DNA from 2 places in the Mesorhizobium sp. B2-4-14 genome. Region 2 is predicted to be linked to the other one. Evidence: riboswitches for the same ligand, from Rfam matches in the RefSeq annotation. Region 2 holds a riboswitch; the other holds the start of a gene.
What was found. A riboswitch is a leader RNA that binds a small molecule or an ion and turns the genes downstream of it on or off. The one in region 2 is predicted to bind thiamine pyrophosphate.
Positions count from the first base shown of each region.

Region 1 (7,504 bases), on a different contig from region 2:
GTGTCGGTCCTGGCCGTGATGGCCGGCTGCACAACCGTCAAGGGCGGGTTCTGCGCGGTATCCAGCCCGCTGCGTCTGTCGGCGGACGCCGTCGATGCGCTGTCGGACGCCGAGGTCAAGGCGCTGCTGGCGCACAACCGCAAGGGCGAGAAACTGTGCGGGTGGAAGCCATGACGGTCGTGGCACTTCCCCTGGATCCAGCCACGCTGCTCGGCGTGCTGGCTTTTTCGGCGCCGGATCGATCTTCGGCTTCCTCATCACGAGGACGATGAAATGATGCATGACTTCTTCGATCTGCTGGGCATCAAGGGACCGGTCGTCGCCGCCGGTCTTGCCGGCGGCGTACTGCGTGCGCTGTCGCGGCATCGGTACAAGCTGCGCGAGATGGTGGCTTCCCCCATCTGCGGCGCGCTCGCCGCCGCCTATTTGACGCTGCCCGTGGTGCAGTATTCCCGCGCTACGGGCCTGCCGCTGGCCAATGACGACACGACCACGCTGGCGGCGGCTTTTCTCATCGGCGTCTGCGCCATGTGGATCTCGGATATTCTGTTCGAGGTGATCGTGCGGAAATTCAGGCCAGCCTCGGAGGAATAGCCCCCGTTCTACCAGCGTCGACAACCGTGCCTGATGGCCCGGTCGATTGAAGCCCGCCTCGGTTCGCCGGGGCGGGCTCTTTTGCGTTTGTGGCTCCTGATCGGCCGCTGCCATATCCCGGCGCTGAGGCCCCGCCCGCATCCGGCTGGAGTTGTATCAGGCGAGGATGTTGACGGCGCGGGCCGCGACCAGCGCGATCGTCAGCAGCGAGATCATCGCCTCCGCCATCATCAGCAGCTTGGCGCGTTGCGAGAGCGGCAAGGTGTCGGTCGGCGAAAACGCCGTCGCGTTGGTGAAGGCCAGGAAGAAATAGTCGACGAAGCCCGGCAGCCAGTCGCGGATCTCGCGGTCGCTCAGGGTCATTTGCGGGAACAGGAAATCGGAATGCGCGCGTGTGACAAGACCGCAGGTCGGCGGCCCGCCGCGGTCGGTGCTCCAGAACCACAAGGCAAAGACGATGACATTTGTGACCCAGATGTTGAGCGCATCGACCAACAGCGTCTGCCCGCTCGAGCCGGCATGGCCCGCCAGCAGCGCGCGCACCAGGAACACCAGTGAACCGCAATTCATGACGCTGATGACGCCGGTCATCACCAGGGCTGTCCTGCGGATCATGACGCGAAACCGGCCGACCAGATACCAGTGCTTCTCCTCGACCGCCTTCTGGGTGGCGACCTGCGTCCAGGCAGTAGCCACCGACAGGGGCACCAGCAGGGCAGCTTCCAGGACCGGCGCCAGCCAGCGCGAGCCGAAGGAAAGATCGTTGATGACCAGAAGCTGCAGGCAGATGATGACAAGCACCGCGGCACGCGCCAGCCAGAAGTCGAGCGCGCGATGGTGGATGACGGCATGCTGGTGACGCATCGAGTGTCCAGGAAGTTCGGAGGGGATCGGATGTGTGGGCTGTTTGCTCGGGGAGGCGGTGTTACGCCGAAATTCCTGCTCAATCTTGGTGTCGCAATGGCACGCAGGTATACTTTTTTGTAAGCTTTGATGTTAGGGCTGTTCGGCAAACTGGGCGATGTGGTTTAAGCGCCGCATGGTGGGAATAGATGACTCCATGGATCGTTGGGTGCCGGCAGGACTGCCCGGCACGGGCCTGGACTCGTCATCGGTCTGGCGTGGCCTGCTTCGTCACCCCTGGTATTTGCTGGCGCTTTTGTGCCTGGCGCAGATCCTGTGCTGGACGGTGGTGCCATCGCTGGTCAATCCCGCGCCGCCTGGCGACATCGTGGAAGGCTTCATGTGGGGCCGCGAATGGGTGCTTTTGACCTACAAGCATCCGCAGCTTCCCGCCTGGCTGCTCGAGACCAGCCATCTTCTGACCGGATCGTTCCGCTGGCCGCAATATCTGCTTGCTCAGCTGACGATCTCCACGACTTTCGTCCTGGTCTATCTGCTGGCCCGCGACATGCTGGGGCGCAACCGTGCGCTGGCTGCCGTCTTGCTGCTGCCGTCGGTCTATTTCTTCGGCTGGCCAACCCCGCAATTCAATCATGACTACGCGCAGATGCCGTTCTGGGCGGCTATCTGCTGGCTGCTCTGGCGCGCCGGCCGCGGCGGCGGGCCGGGCTGGTGGCTGGCGCTCGGACTGGTGTCGGGCGTCGGGCTTTATGCCAAGTTCTCCACCGGCCTGCTGCTTGCCTTCGGTGCACTCTGGCTGCTGTGCGACGCACGTGCGCGCAGCCGGTTGGCCACGCCTTGGCCATGGCTTGGTCTTGCCGTTTTTCTCGCCGTGGCCGCGCCGCTGGCCATTGAGCTCTATCGCATCGATTTCTTGCCGCTGACCTATTTCGCCTACCGCGACGCGTGGGTGACCGAACACCGTGCCCGCCTCTACTATATCGGTGTCCAACTGGCCGGGCTCTCAGGCTTCCTCCTGGTGCTGGCCATATCGGGGCTGCTGCGGCGCACGCCAGCTCCACAGGAGCCCATCGAGCGCGGCAAGCTCGCCTATCTCGTGTGGATGGGGCTCGGGCCGGCGATGCTGATCATGGTCGCCTCGTTGTTCACCGGCACCGGCGAGTCCTGGGGGGCGCCGATGTACAATCTCATTGGCGTCGTGGTGCTCGCTTTCCTTGGCCATCGGCTTGGCGCCGTCGAGATGCGAAGGCTGGCGATCTGCGCCTTCATCTGCATCCTCACCATGTCAGGCGCATATGCGGCCATTCGCTGGACGAATTGCAACATAAGGGGGCGCATGGATGCTGTCTGCTGGCCGGCGCAGCCCATCTCTGACGAGGCGGAAGCGATCTGGCACGCAGCGGCACCTGGCCGGCTCGACATTGTCGGCGGCGATACCAACCTGGCCATGCTGGCCGGCCTCAATGCGTATGACAAGCCGTCGATCTTCACCGACCTGAATATGAAGTTCGCGCCCTGGATCACAAGCCAGCGGCTGCATGACCACGGCATGCTGATGGTCTGGTCTGGTCGCGGCGTACCGTTGCCGCTGCGGGCATGGCTGGGCAACATCCCGGTCAAGACCGTTCTTTTCAACTGGTCGCGCGGGGCACCGCCAATAGCCATCAACTTTGCTGTCATTCCGCCCGGCACGTGGTATCCGCGCGGCTGAAGCCTGTCGTCCGGTTGCCACTGGCCGAGGCCGCCGCTCATTCCCAGGCGACTGGACGAAACGGGCGGCAATGCCCATTTATGGGGCAACTCAATTTTCTTTGCGCAATTCCTGACGGGAAACCGTCAAACAGCCGGAATTGCTTTTTGGGAGACGAAACATGGCGACTTCGAGCGAACGAGCGGTACTTGCCGGGGGCTGCTTCTGGGGCATGCAGGATCTGATCCGGCGCTTTCCGGGTGTCCTTTCCACCCGGGTTGGCTACAGCGGCGGCGATGTGCCGAATGCCACCTATCGCAATCATGGTACCCACGCCGAGGCGATCGAGATCGATTTCGATCCGGCCAGGATCAGCTACCGCACCTTGCTGGAATTCTTCTTCCAGATCCACGATCCGACGACGCGCAACCGGCAGGGCAACGATGTCGGGATGAGCTACCGTTCGGCGATCTACTATACCAGCGACGAGCAGATGCGCGTCGCTGAAGACACCATCGCCGACGTCGATGCTTCCGGTCTATGGCCTGGCAAGGTCGTCACCGAAGTCGCGCCGGCCGGTGACTTCTGGGAGGCCGAACCCGAGCATCAGGATTATCTGGAGAAGTATCCCAACGGCTATACCTGCCATTTCGTCAGGCCCGGCTGGAAGCTGCCGGTTCGCGAAAAGGCGGCGTCCTGACGTCTCGGCTCAAAGCATGGAACCTTGGGTCCAAACGGACGCCTCGGTTGATAACAGGCGATATCCCTGATCCGCCGCGAATCCCTTTCGGGAGCGTTGGGAACGATATCGAAACAGAGAAAGCCGCCAGGCATCCACCCGGCGGCTTTCTCTGTTTGGGCAATGACTTATTTGCCGCAGTTCTTGTCGTTCAAGGTCGGCGCCGTGGCGTTGCCACTGGCATCGGACTGCGCACCTTGCGGGTTGGTCGGGCAATTCCGGTCCGCATTGGAATTCATGTCGCCCGGCGTGATGGTCGTGCTGTTGGTCATTGCCGGATCGAGCGTATCAGGCGAAGCTGGCGTGCTCGGTTCTACAGTGACCGACTTGCCGCTGCCGCCAGAGCCATCGGTGCCGCTCGCGCTATTGCTTTGCGCCATCGCGGAACTGGCAAGAGTGACAGTGAGCGCCGAAGCTGCGAGGATTTTCATGAACATGGCTGGTCTCCATTTTCCGTGAACTCGTCGCGTAGCGACTGGCGAAACAACCTCTCGACCTGGTGAAGGTTCCCGGAAAATTTCGCGCCGGCGCAGCCCACTGCCACTGCTCTGGCGCAACGCCTGTGGCGCAGCTCGCCGAAAAAAACCGCTTCCCCAATCGATCGAATGGTGCTTTAACGCGCTCATCCACAGGGGTGCTCCGTACGGTCGGGGCTGAGACGGGGGCGGCAAGCCCACAGACCCTAGAAGCTGATCTGGGTAATACCAGCGGAGCGAGGCGGGCGATGTTTTCAGGCGCACAGATTTCCCTATATCCCATGGCCGACGATTTCGTCGGCGTCATCCTGCGCGCGCTCGGTGCGCTCGATCCCTACCGGGATAGGTTGCGGATCGAGACCGACGACATCACGACACTGCTGGTCGGGCCGCCCGAAGTGCTGTTTCCGGCCATGCGCGATCTGTTCGTGGCGGCGGCGAGAAGCGGCAAGCATTGCGTGCTGTCGGCCGCCGTCTCGCGCGGCTGCCCGGGCGAGCCGGACGATCCGATCTGCCGCTCCGACGAGATCGGCGGCCCGGCAATCCCGCTCGGCGAGCGCAAGCTGGCCGGAATCCGTGCCGTGCAGTCGACACCTTCGACCGACCAGCCGGCGGCCGCGCAATTCTCGCTCTATGTGATGGGCACCGGCGACCACATGGACGAGATCTATGGCTGCATCGACTTCCTGAAGCAGTCGGGCGTCTTCGAGCGCTCCAAGCATTTCTGCACCAAGCTGCGCGGCGATGCCGGCGCGATCTTCGCCACGCTCAACGAAGCTTTCTGCCGCTTCGGCCCGGGCGCCGGCCACGTGACCCTCGACATCACCATTTCGGCCAACAGCCCGACCGCGGTTTGAGCGGCGCTTGGCCGCCGTCGAGGATATTGTCGTGGTTGGTTCGTTTGATCCGCCTGGGAAAGGTGCCCCTACGCCCAGGCGTCCACAGGGAGCAGCGAAGCCGTTGGTGATTGGCGAAGGCGGCGGTGACCGCCGCCTTCGCCAGAGCAGCCCCCGCGGCCCTCGCTTTCGCCCTGCTGCTTGCCGCCTGGGAGCTCTACGCCCGCTTCGGCGGCATCGCGCCCACCGTGCTGCCGGCGCCGTCGCGCGTGCTGGCGCAGGCGTGGGAGAACCGCGCAGCGCTGGCCGACAACACGCTGCCCACCATCGGCGCCACGCTGGCCGGCTTTGCCTGCTCGCTCGCCGCCGCCTTCGTGCTTTCAACGGTGGTCGATTTCCTGCCGAGGCTGCGCCGCGCGCTGTTCCCGATCCTGATCGCCAGCCAGACCTTGCCGCTGGTGGCGATCGCGCCACTGGTGGTGCTGTGGTTCGGCTTCGGGCTGCTGCCAAAGATCCTGCTCGTCGCGCTGGTCACCTTCTTCCCGATGATGGTGGCGCTGGTCGAAGGTTATGCGTCGACCAGCAAAGAGATTGCCCAGATGCTCGCCGCCATGGGGGCGGGGCGCTGGCGCATTTTCTGGCTGGCTCGTCTGCCTTCGGCGCTGCCCTATTTCTTTGCCGGCCTCCGCATTTCCATCACCTATGCCGTGGTCGGCGCGATCTTCGCCGAATATGCCGGCGCGGCGAAGGGGCTGGGCATCTACATGCTGAGCGCCAAGAACAATTTCCGGCCCGACCTGGTGCTCGCCGCGGTCGCCGTCAGCTCGGCGCTGACGCTTGCCTTGTTCGGACTGACGGTGCTCGTCCAGCGCCTTGCCATGCCGTGGGAAAGGGCTGGGCGCGATGCAAAGCCGGAGCCGGCCGAGGAGGACCGGTCATGACCCGGCTGGAACTCCGCGACGTGCGCAAGAACTTCGGCGCGCTCGAGGTGCTCTCCGGCATCTCGATGACCGTGGACGATGGCGAGTTCGTCTCTATCCTCGGGCCGTCCGGCGCCGGCAAGTCGACGCTCCTCCAGTTGCTGACCGGTGCGATTGCGGGCGAGGGCGAGATGCGCTTCGACGGCGCGCCGCTGGACGATCACGGCCGCCATTTCGCTTTCATGCCGCAGCGCGACGCGCTGATGCCATGGCGGCGCGTCATCGACAACGCCGCGCTTGGACTGGAGGTGCAGGGCGTGAGGCGCCGCGCCGCGCGCGAGCGGGTCGCGCCGCTGTTCGCCGAGTTCGGCCTTGCCGGCTTCGAGCGCGCCTGGCCGGCCGAACTGTCCGGCGGCATGCGCCAGCGCGCCGCCTTGCTGCGCACCGTGGTGCAGCAGCGCGACATGCTTCTGCTCGACGAGCCTTTCGGCGCGCTCGACGCGCTCACCCGCACGGCCATGCAGCGCTGGCTGGAGAAGATGTGGGCGAGCCATCGCTGGACGGCGCTGCTCATCACCCATGACGTGCGCGAGGCGGTGCTTCTGTCCGACCGCATCTATGTGCTGTCGGAGCGGCCTGCGCGTGTCGTTGCCGAAGTGGCCGTGCCGCTACCGCGCCCGCGCACCGAAAGTGCAGCGCTCGCCCGCGAGGCGGCGGCAATCGAGGCCAGCATCCTCGACACGCTGCTGGGGGCAGGCCGAACCGAATTCCCGATCGTTTGATGGCCCGATTGTTTGATGGAGAGAAAAATGACTGAACTCAACCGCCGCCAGGCGCTGCTCCTGGCTTTGGCCGCCGGCCTGCCGCTGGCTTCGCTCGCCGGGGCCGCACGCGCCAGGGCGGAAGCGCAAAAAATCACCGTCGCGCTCGACTGGACTGTCAACACCAACCACATCGGTCTGTTCGTCGCTCGCGACAAGGATTTCTACCGCGATGCCAGGCTCGATGTCGAAATCCTGCCCTATGGCGATACCGGCTCGGGCACGCTGGTCGCCAACCGCGTCGCTGATTTCGGCATTTCCGGCGCGCTCGGCCTGTTCACGCAGAAGAGCGCGGGCGCGGATCTCAAGGCGGTCTATGCCGTCGTCCAGTCGGAGACCGGCCGCGTCGTCTTCAACGCCGACCGCGCCGCTATCAAGAGCCCGAAGGATCTTGACGGCCTGACCTATGGCGGTTTCGGCAGCGCCTGGGAGAACGCGCTGATCTCGACCATCATCCGCCACGACGGCGGCAAGGGCGATTTCAAGACAGTGACGCTCGGTACCTCGGCTTATGATGCGCTGGCGAGCAGCGCCGTGGATTTCACGCTGGAAGTCTCGACCTGG
Region 1 covers NZ_VFVA01000015.1:55,286-62,789, forward strand. Annotated here, with positions in the region: gene FJ938_RS15355 (hypothetical protein) at 1-174, shown strand, start outside; gene FJ938_RS15360 (hypothetical protein) at 277-594, shown strand; gene FJ938_RS15365 (hypothetical protein) at 751-1,458, opposite strand; gene FJ938_RS15370 (glycosyltransferase family 39 protein) at 1,655-3,169, shown strand; gene msrA (peptide-methionine (S)-S-oxide reductase MsrA) at 3,330-3,848, shown strand; gene FJ938_RS15380 (hypothetical protein) at 4,016-4,324, opposite strand; TPP riboswitch at 4,508-4,621, shown strand; gene FJ938_RS15385 (YkoF family thiamine/hydroxymethylpyrimidine-binding protein) at 4,612-5,220, shown strand; gene FJ938_RS15390 (ABC transporter permease) at 5,346-6,140, shown strand; gene FJ938_RS15395 (ABC transporter ATP-binding protein) at 6,137-6,901, shown strand; gene FJ938_RS15400 (ABC transporter substrate-binding protein) at 6,929-7,504, shown strand, end outside.
Region 1: another riboswitch for thiamine pyrophosphate. It lies ahead of FJ938_RS15385 (YkoF family thiamine/hydroxymethylpyrimidine-binding protein); the one in region 2 lies ahead of thiB (thiamine ABC transporter substrate binding subunit).

Region 2 (7,504 bases):
CGGCAAAACCCGCGACCAGTTCCTGCAGCAGTTCCAGCGTCTCCATGTCGAGATCGTTGGTCGGCTCATCGAGCACCAGGAGGTTCGCCGGCCGGGCCAGCACGCGCGCCAGGATCAGCCGCGCCCGCTCGCCGCCGGAAAGCTCGCGCACCGGGGTGCGCGCCTGCTCCGGCTTGAACAGGAAATCCTTCATGTAGGAGACGACATGGCGCTGTTCGCCGTTGATGACCAGGTTTTCGCCGCGGCCGTCGGTGAGATATTGCGCCAGCGTCTCCTGCGGATCGACCGCTTCGCGCTTTTGGTCGAGCGTGGCGATTTCCAGATTGGTGCCGAGCCGTACCGAGCCCGCATCCGGCGCCAATTCGCCGGTCAGCATCTTCAGAAGCGTCGTCTTGCCGGCGCCGTTCGGCCCGACAAGGCCGACGCGGTCGCCGCGCTGGATGCGGGTCGAGAATCCCTTGACCACGGTGAGATCATCAAAACTCTTCTCGATGTTTTTCGCCTCGATCACCAGCTTGCCGGATTCGGCGGCGTCGCTCGCCACCATGGTCGCAGTGCCTTCGGCGCCGCGATGGCCGCGAAAGCGCTGGCGCATGGTCTGCAACTCGCCCAGCCGGCGCATGTTGCGCTTGCGCCGCGCCGTCACGCCGTAGCGCAGCCAGTGCTCCTCGCGCACGATCTGGCGGCCGAGCTTGTGCTGCTCGCGCTCTTCCTCTTCCAGCACCAGGTCGCGCCATTCCTCGAAATAGCCAAAACCCTTGTCCAGCCTGCGGGTCTGGCCACGGTCGAGCCAGACAGTGGCGCGCGACACGCGCTCGAGAAAGCGGCGGTCGTGCGAGATGACGATGAGCGCCGAGGAGGTGCGGACGAGTTCCTCTTCCAGCCATTCGATGACCGACAGATCGAGATGGTTGGTCGGCTCATCAAGCAGTAGAATATCAGGTTCCGGCGCCATGACGCGGGCAAGGGCGGCGCGTCTGGCCTCGCCGCCGGACAGGTCGCCCGGCCGCTCCTCGCCCGACAGGCCGAGATGCTCCATCAGGTAGCTGGCGCGGTAGGGATCGTCGGCAGGCCCGAGCCCGGCCTCGACATAGGCCCGCACGGTGGCAAAACCTTCCATGTCGGGCATCTGCGGCAGATAGCGGACAGTCGCCGAAGGCTGGCGGAACACCTCGCCGTCCTGGGGCTCAATGAGGCCGGCGGCGATCTTGAGCAGCGTCGATTTACCCGATCCGTTGCGGCCGACCAGCGCGATCTTGTCGCCGGCCGAAGCGGTCAAGGCGGCGCCGTCGAGCAGCGGCGTGCCGCCGAAGGTCAGTTTTATCCCGTCGAGATTGAGAAGAGGCGGGGCCATGTCAGCTTTCGGGCAAGGGATAGGGATGGGCGAGCAGCAGCGCTCGGCCGCGGCCAAGCGCGATTTCGAGGCGGCCGTTGACCTCGTTGGAGATGGTCAGTGACGATCCGAAAGCCACTTCGACCTGGTTGAGCGGCCATTTGGCGCCGGTGACGGTCAGGCCAGCCAGTTCGGAAAAGCCAAGGATCGAAAACAGCGTGCCGTCGTCGTAGTCGAAGCCAGCCGCTCCGTTGAGCAGGGGGACGCCTTCCTGGGCCCCGCTGGTCAAAAGCACGTCGGTTCCCGCCTCGGCCAGGCGTAGGCCGAGCGCCAGATGCAGGAAGGCGTGATCGGCCCGCTTGCCGCCGAAGGCGCCCACCAGCACAAGGCGGGTTGCCCCGCGCTCGAGTGCCGCCGCGATCGCGAGTTCGCCGTCGGTCTTGTCCTTCTCCGCCGGGAAGGTTTGGCGGGTCACAGCGGCGAGGTTGGCGGGCAGATCGGCCGGAACCGAATCGAAGTCGCCTACCCACAGTTCCGGCACAACGCCCAGCATCCGTGCATGGCCGATGCCGGCGTCGGCGGCGATGACGCGCGAGCCTTCGACCTGGCGGTCGAGCCGGGGCGTGCGGATGAGATCGCCGCCAAGCAGGATGGTGAATGTGCTCATATCCCGTCGCCCTTACCAGCCCGGCACGGGAAACGGAAGGCGGCAAACTCCCACTTGCGCGGTTCGGCGGCCGGGCCTATGTGTCGAAACGCTCTAACGGGGTGCCGGCTGCGATGTTCGCGGACCGGCTGAGAGGCAGTCTCGCCAACCCGCTGAACCTGATCCGGTTTGTACCGGCGGAGGGATTAGACGTTTCGGACAGTCCGACGCCTCAATTCCTTGTCACGTGAACGAAAGGAGGCGCCGATGCGCACGCTTTTATATTCTCTTTGCACAGCCATGGTTGTGGTGCTGTCCGGCCCGGCCGTGGCCAAGGACAAGCTCACCGTCTACACCTATGAGAGCTTCACAGCCGACTGGGGTCCTGGCCCGGTGGTGAAGAAGGAATTCGAGGCCGAATGCGGCTGTGATGTCGAATTCGTTTCGGTCGCCGACGGCGTGGCCCTGCTCAACCGCGTCAAGCTCGAAGGGGCATCCACCAAGGCCGATATCGTGCTCGGCCTCGATACCAATCTCACCGCCGATGCCAAGGCTTCGGGCCTGTTCGCGCCACATGGCGCGGTGACCGGTATCAATGTGCCTGGCGGCTGGAGCGACGATACTTTTGTCCCGTTCGACTACGGCTATTTCGCTGTCGTCTATGACACGCAGAAGCTCAAGACGCCGCCCAAGAGCCTGAAGGAGCTGGTCGAAGGCAGCGCCGACGACAAGATCGTCATCCAGGATCCGCGCACCTCGACGCCCGGGCTCGGCCTGCTGTTGTGGGTGAAGTCGGTCTATGGCGACAAGGCGCCGGAAGCCTGGGCCAAGCTCAAGACGAAGGTGTTGACCGTGACGCCGGGCTGGAGCGAAGCCTATGGCCTGTTCACCAAGGGTGAGGCGCCAATGGTGCTGTCCTACACCACCTCGCCGGCCTACCACATGGTCGCAGAGAAGACCGAGCGCTACCAGGCGGCCTCATTCGATGAGGGTGAATATCTCCAGATCGAGGTAGCCGGCATCACCACGACCGGAGCCAAGAACCCGCTGGCGGAAAAGTTCATGGCCTTCATGATCGGGCCGAAGTTCCAGGACGCCATCCCCGAGACCAACTGGATGTTCCCGGCCGGCAAGACCGACAAGCCGCTCAACCCGGCCTTCGACAAGCTGGTCAAGCCGACCAAGACCTTGCTGTTCAGCCCCGAGGAGGTCGCCGCCAACCGCAAGGCCTGGGTGGATGAATGGCTGGCGGTGGTGAGCAAGTAGTTTGAGACAAACTGATCGAAGATAACCGCTCTACGGTGCCCCCCTCTGTCCTGCCGGACAGAAGGGGGGCGCGAAGGATCGCAATTCTCTGTAAGTGTCGCGATGTAAGTGTCGCGATCCTAAAACTGACGGCCCAGCATGCAACGCGCGTCTTCTGATCCCCGCGTCACCGCCGGCGTCATCGCGCTTATGGCAATCGCCCTTTTGATCGGTGGCGCGTTTGCCGGCCTGCTCGTCGAAGGCGCCGGTGACCTTTCGGGCGCCTGGGCAGCCTTCGATCCCTATCTGCTGCGCGTCGTGCGCTTCACGCTGTGGCAGGCAGGCCTCTCGACGCTTCTTTCGGTCCTCCCGGCATTGTTCGTGGCGCGGGCGCTGTCGCGGCATCCGCGCTTTTTCGGCCGCGCCTTCATCCTGCAGCTCTTCGCCGTGCCGCTGGCGCTTCCGGCGATCGTCGCGGCACTCGGCATCCTGGCGCTCTACGGCCGCGCCGGCTATTTCGCCGGTCTATTCAGCGCGGTCGGCGGCCAGGGCTGGCCGGGCATCTACGGGCTCTCAGGCATTCTGGTCGCCCATGTCTTCTTCAACCTGCCGCTCGGCGTGCGGCTGTTCCTCGAAGCGCTGCAGACCATACAGGCCGACCAATGGCGGCTGGCGAACCAGCTCGGCATGGGCGCGGGGCCGGCATTCCGGCTGATCGAATGGCCGACGCTGCGCGCCGCCTTGCCCGGCGTCGCCGGGCTGGTCTTCATGCTCTGCATCACATCCTTCACCATCGTGCTGACGCTTGGCGGCGGACCGGCGGCGACGACGCTGGAGGTCGGCATCTACCAGGCATTGCGCTTCGATTTCGATCCCGCGCGAGCCGTTGCACTGACATTGCTGCAGATCGGCTTGACCTTCATCATCGTGCTGGCGCTGACGCGGCTCGGCGCCAATGTCGTCGGCGACACCAACCTGCCGGTCGCGCCGCGCCGCTATGTCTCGGTCAAGGCCACCGAGGCGTGGCTGAATGGAGCGTTCATCGCGCTGGCGCTGCTGTTCGTTGTCGGGCCCATGGCGGCCACCGTGGTCGCCGGACTTGGCGCCGATCTCGGCCAGCTGGCCGGCGAGGCCACTGTCCGGCAGGCGACACTGACCAGTGCTGCGCTGGCCTTCCTGTCGGCCCTGCTTTCGGTGATGCTGTCGCTGGCCCTGACCATGGCGCGCCGGGCGCTGGCGCTGGATCGCCGCGCCGGACCAAGAACAGTGCTCGAATATGCCACGGATACCGGCGCGGGGTTTGTCCTGGTCGTGCCGCCGATCGTCATCGGCGCCGGCTGGTTCCTGCTGCTGCGCCATGCCGGCGATGTCTTCGCCATCGCTCCGGTCATGGTCGTCACCGTCAATGCGGTTATGGCGATGCCTTTCGCGCTGCGCGCCGTCCGCCCCGCCTATGATGCGGGGAGCGAACGCCACGAACGGCTCTGCGCGCAACTTGGGATTTTCGGCTGGACCAGGCTGCGGCTGATCGACTGGCCATCGCTGCGGCGTCCGCTCGCCACCGCCTTTGCCTTCGCCATGGCGCTGTCGCTCGGCGATCTCGGGGTCATCGCGCTGTTCGGCAGTGATTCCGTGCAGACCTTGCCCTACCTTCTCCTGGCGCGCATGGGCAGCTATCGTACCGAGGATGCCGCCGGCCTAGCGCTGCTGCTCGGCCTCGTCTGCCTGGCTCTGGTCATGGCGGCCCACTGGATGGGCAGGGAGAAGAACCGGGATGCCTGACGGGGCGGCCAGCAGGCTTGAAAGAGGCGCTTCGGTGCGGCTGGACAAGGTATCGTTCAGTTATGGCGAAGCGCCGCTCGTTTTCGATGTTGATTTCGCCGCGACAAAGATCATCGCCATCATGGGACCGAGCGGCTCGGGGAAGTCGACGTTGCTCAACCTGGTCGCCGGGTTCGAGACACCCCGGTCCGGCCGGGTGCTGATCGGTGGGACGGATGTCAGCGCCCAGCCACCCTCGGCGCGGCCGGTGTCGATGGTGTTCCAGGAGAACAATCTGTTTGCCCATCTTTCCGTCGAGCAGAATGTCGGGCTCGGCCGCTCGCCGTCGCTGCGGCTGACCGAGGCCGACCGCACTGATATCGCGGAGGCGCTTCTGCGCACCGGTCTTGCCGGCAAGGAGAAGCGGTTGCCGCGCGAACTTTCCGGTGGCGAACGGCAGCGCGTTGCCCTGGCGCGCGTGCTGGTGCGCGACCGCCCAGTGCTGTTGCTCGATGAACCGTTCGCTTCGCTCGGGCCGGCCTTGCGCGACGACATGCTCGACCTGGTTGCCGGGGTTCATGCCGAACGTGGGATGACGGTGCTGTTCGTGACGCACCAGCCGCAGGATGCCCGGCGCATCGGCCAGAATGTGGTGTTTCTGGACAATGGCGCTGTTGCGGCGACCGGCAAGGCGGACGATTTCTTTGCCGGGGCTGGTCCGGAGGCATTCCGACGCTACATCGGTTCAGGTGCTGGGGATGCCGTATCACGAGATATTGCCCGGAAGCGGACATAATTTACGGTCAAACCAGCTCAGGGCGATGGGGCGCTTGCTTGCCATGGTCAAAGTAGTGTGGCTAGGTCCGCCCTACTGGTCCGGCACACGCCGTGATTTGCCTACACCATCCGCCGCGCGCCTCGAGGGACGCGTGACGGATGGTGTAGCAGTTTGTTTTTTGCGCATGACACGTTCCGAAGATCGCCTCCGATTTTCGTGGTCATGCGCCGGGACCTGAAAGGAAGCCGTTCTGGCGATCGGCGTTGACAGACCAAGAAGGAATCCGCTGGTGCGCTTTCTGGCGCTGGCCGGCTTTGCCGTGGCCTTGGCAAGCTGCCAGATGTTCACGCCTCCGGAAGTCCAGGAATCCGGCTTCCAACCATCCGACAAGCCGATCACGGTCGACAATGTCGCCGCCAACAACAAGCTTGCCGAACTGGCCAAGGCACAGCATCCGCGCATCCTAGCGACCTATGGCGGCGAATATTCCGATCCCAAACTCGAGCGCATGGTCGCCAAGGTCGTCGGCAATCTGACCGTGGTGTCGGCGAACCCGACCCAGACCTATCGCATCACCATCCTCAATTCGCCCAATGTCAACGCCTTCGCGTTGCCGGGCGGCTATCTCTACGTCACACGCGGCCTGCTGGCGCTGGCTAATGATTCGTCCGAGCTCGCCGCTGTCATCGCCCATGAGATGGGCCACGTCACAGCCAATCACGGCTTGCAACGCCAGCAGCTGGAGGCCGAGGAAGGCTTGGCGACAAAGGTGGTCTCGGATGTGCTTGGCGACAGCCCGACCGCCAAGGCGGCACTCATCCGTGGCAAGCTCCGGCTGGCGCAGTTCTCGCGCAACCAGGAGTTGGAAGCAGACGCCATCGGCATCAAGTCGATCGGCGAGGCCGGCTATGACCCTTACGCCGCCGGCCGATTCCTGCAGTCGATGTCGGCCTACACCGATTTCCGTTCGATCAGCGGTGCCACCGACGCCAGTCTGGATTTCCTGGCCACGCATCCCAACACGCCGCAGCGCATCGACCTGGCGCAGCGCCACGCCCGCCAGTTCGGCGCGCCGGGTGTGGGCACGCGCGACCGCGATTCCTTCCTCGCCGGCATAGACGGCCTGCTCTATGGCGACACGCCGGAGGAAGGCTATGTGCGGGGCGAGACCTTCCTGCATCCGGGCCTCGGCGTGTCGTTCACGGTGCCGGATGGCTTCATTATTGACAATTCGGCGGCGGCGGTGACGGCGACCGGACCAGGCGACATAGCGATCCGCTTCGATGGCGTTTCGATCGACAAGAACCGCTCCTTGACCGACTACATCAGAAGCGGCTGGGTGGCTGGCCTTGACGACAGCACCGTCAAGCAGGAAACGATCAACGGCAATGACGCCGCGACCGCGCATGCCGGCGCGCAAGGCTGGCAGTTCGACATCGCGGTGATCCGTGCCGGCGGCCAGGTCTATCGGCTGCTGACAGCGGCCCCTTCGGCCAGCACTTCGCTGGATACGGTGGCGCGGTCGGTCAGCGGGTCGTTCCGGACCCTGAGTGCCGCGGAAAAGGCGGCGCTCAAGCCGCTGCATATCCGCGTGCTCACCGTGCAGCCCGGACAGACCATGGGCTCGCTTGCCGCGCAAATGGTGGGCGTCGATCGCAAGCTCGACCTGTTCCGGGTGCTCAATGCGTTGTCGCCGGGGGCCGCGGTCTCGGCCGGTGACAAGGTCAAGATTGTCACCGAC
Region 2 covers NZ_VFVA01000014.1:93,744-101,247, forward strand. Annotated here, with positions in the region: gene FJ938_RS14875 (ABC-F family ATP-binding cassette domain-containing protein) at 1-1,354, opposite strand, end outside; gene FJ938_RS14880 (thiamine diphosphokinase) at 1,356-2,000, opposite strand; TPP riboswitch at 2,088-2,202, shown strand; gene thiB (thiamine ABC transporter substrate binding subunit) at 2,247-3,245, shown strand; gene thiP (thiamine/thiamine pyrophosphate ABC transporter permease) at 3,384-5,006, shown strand; gene thiQ (thiamine ABC transporter ATP-binding protein) at 4,999-5,781, shown strand; gene FJ938_RS14900 (M48 family metalloprotease) at 6,104-7,504, shown strand, end outside.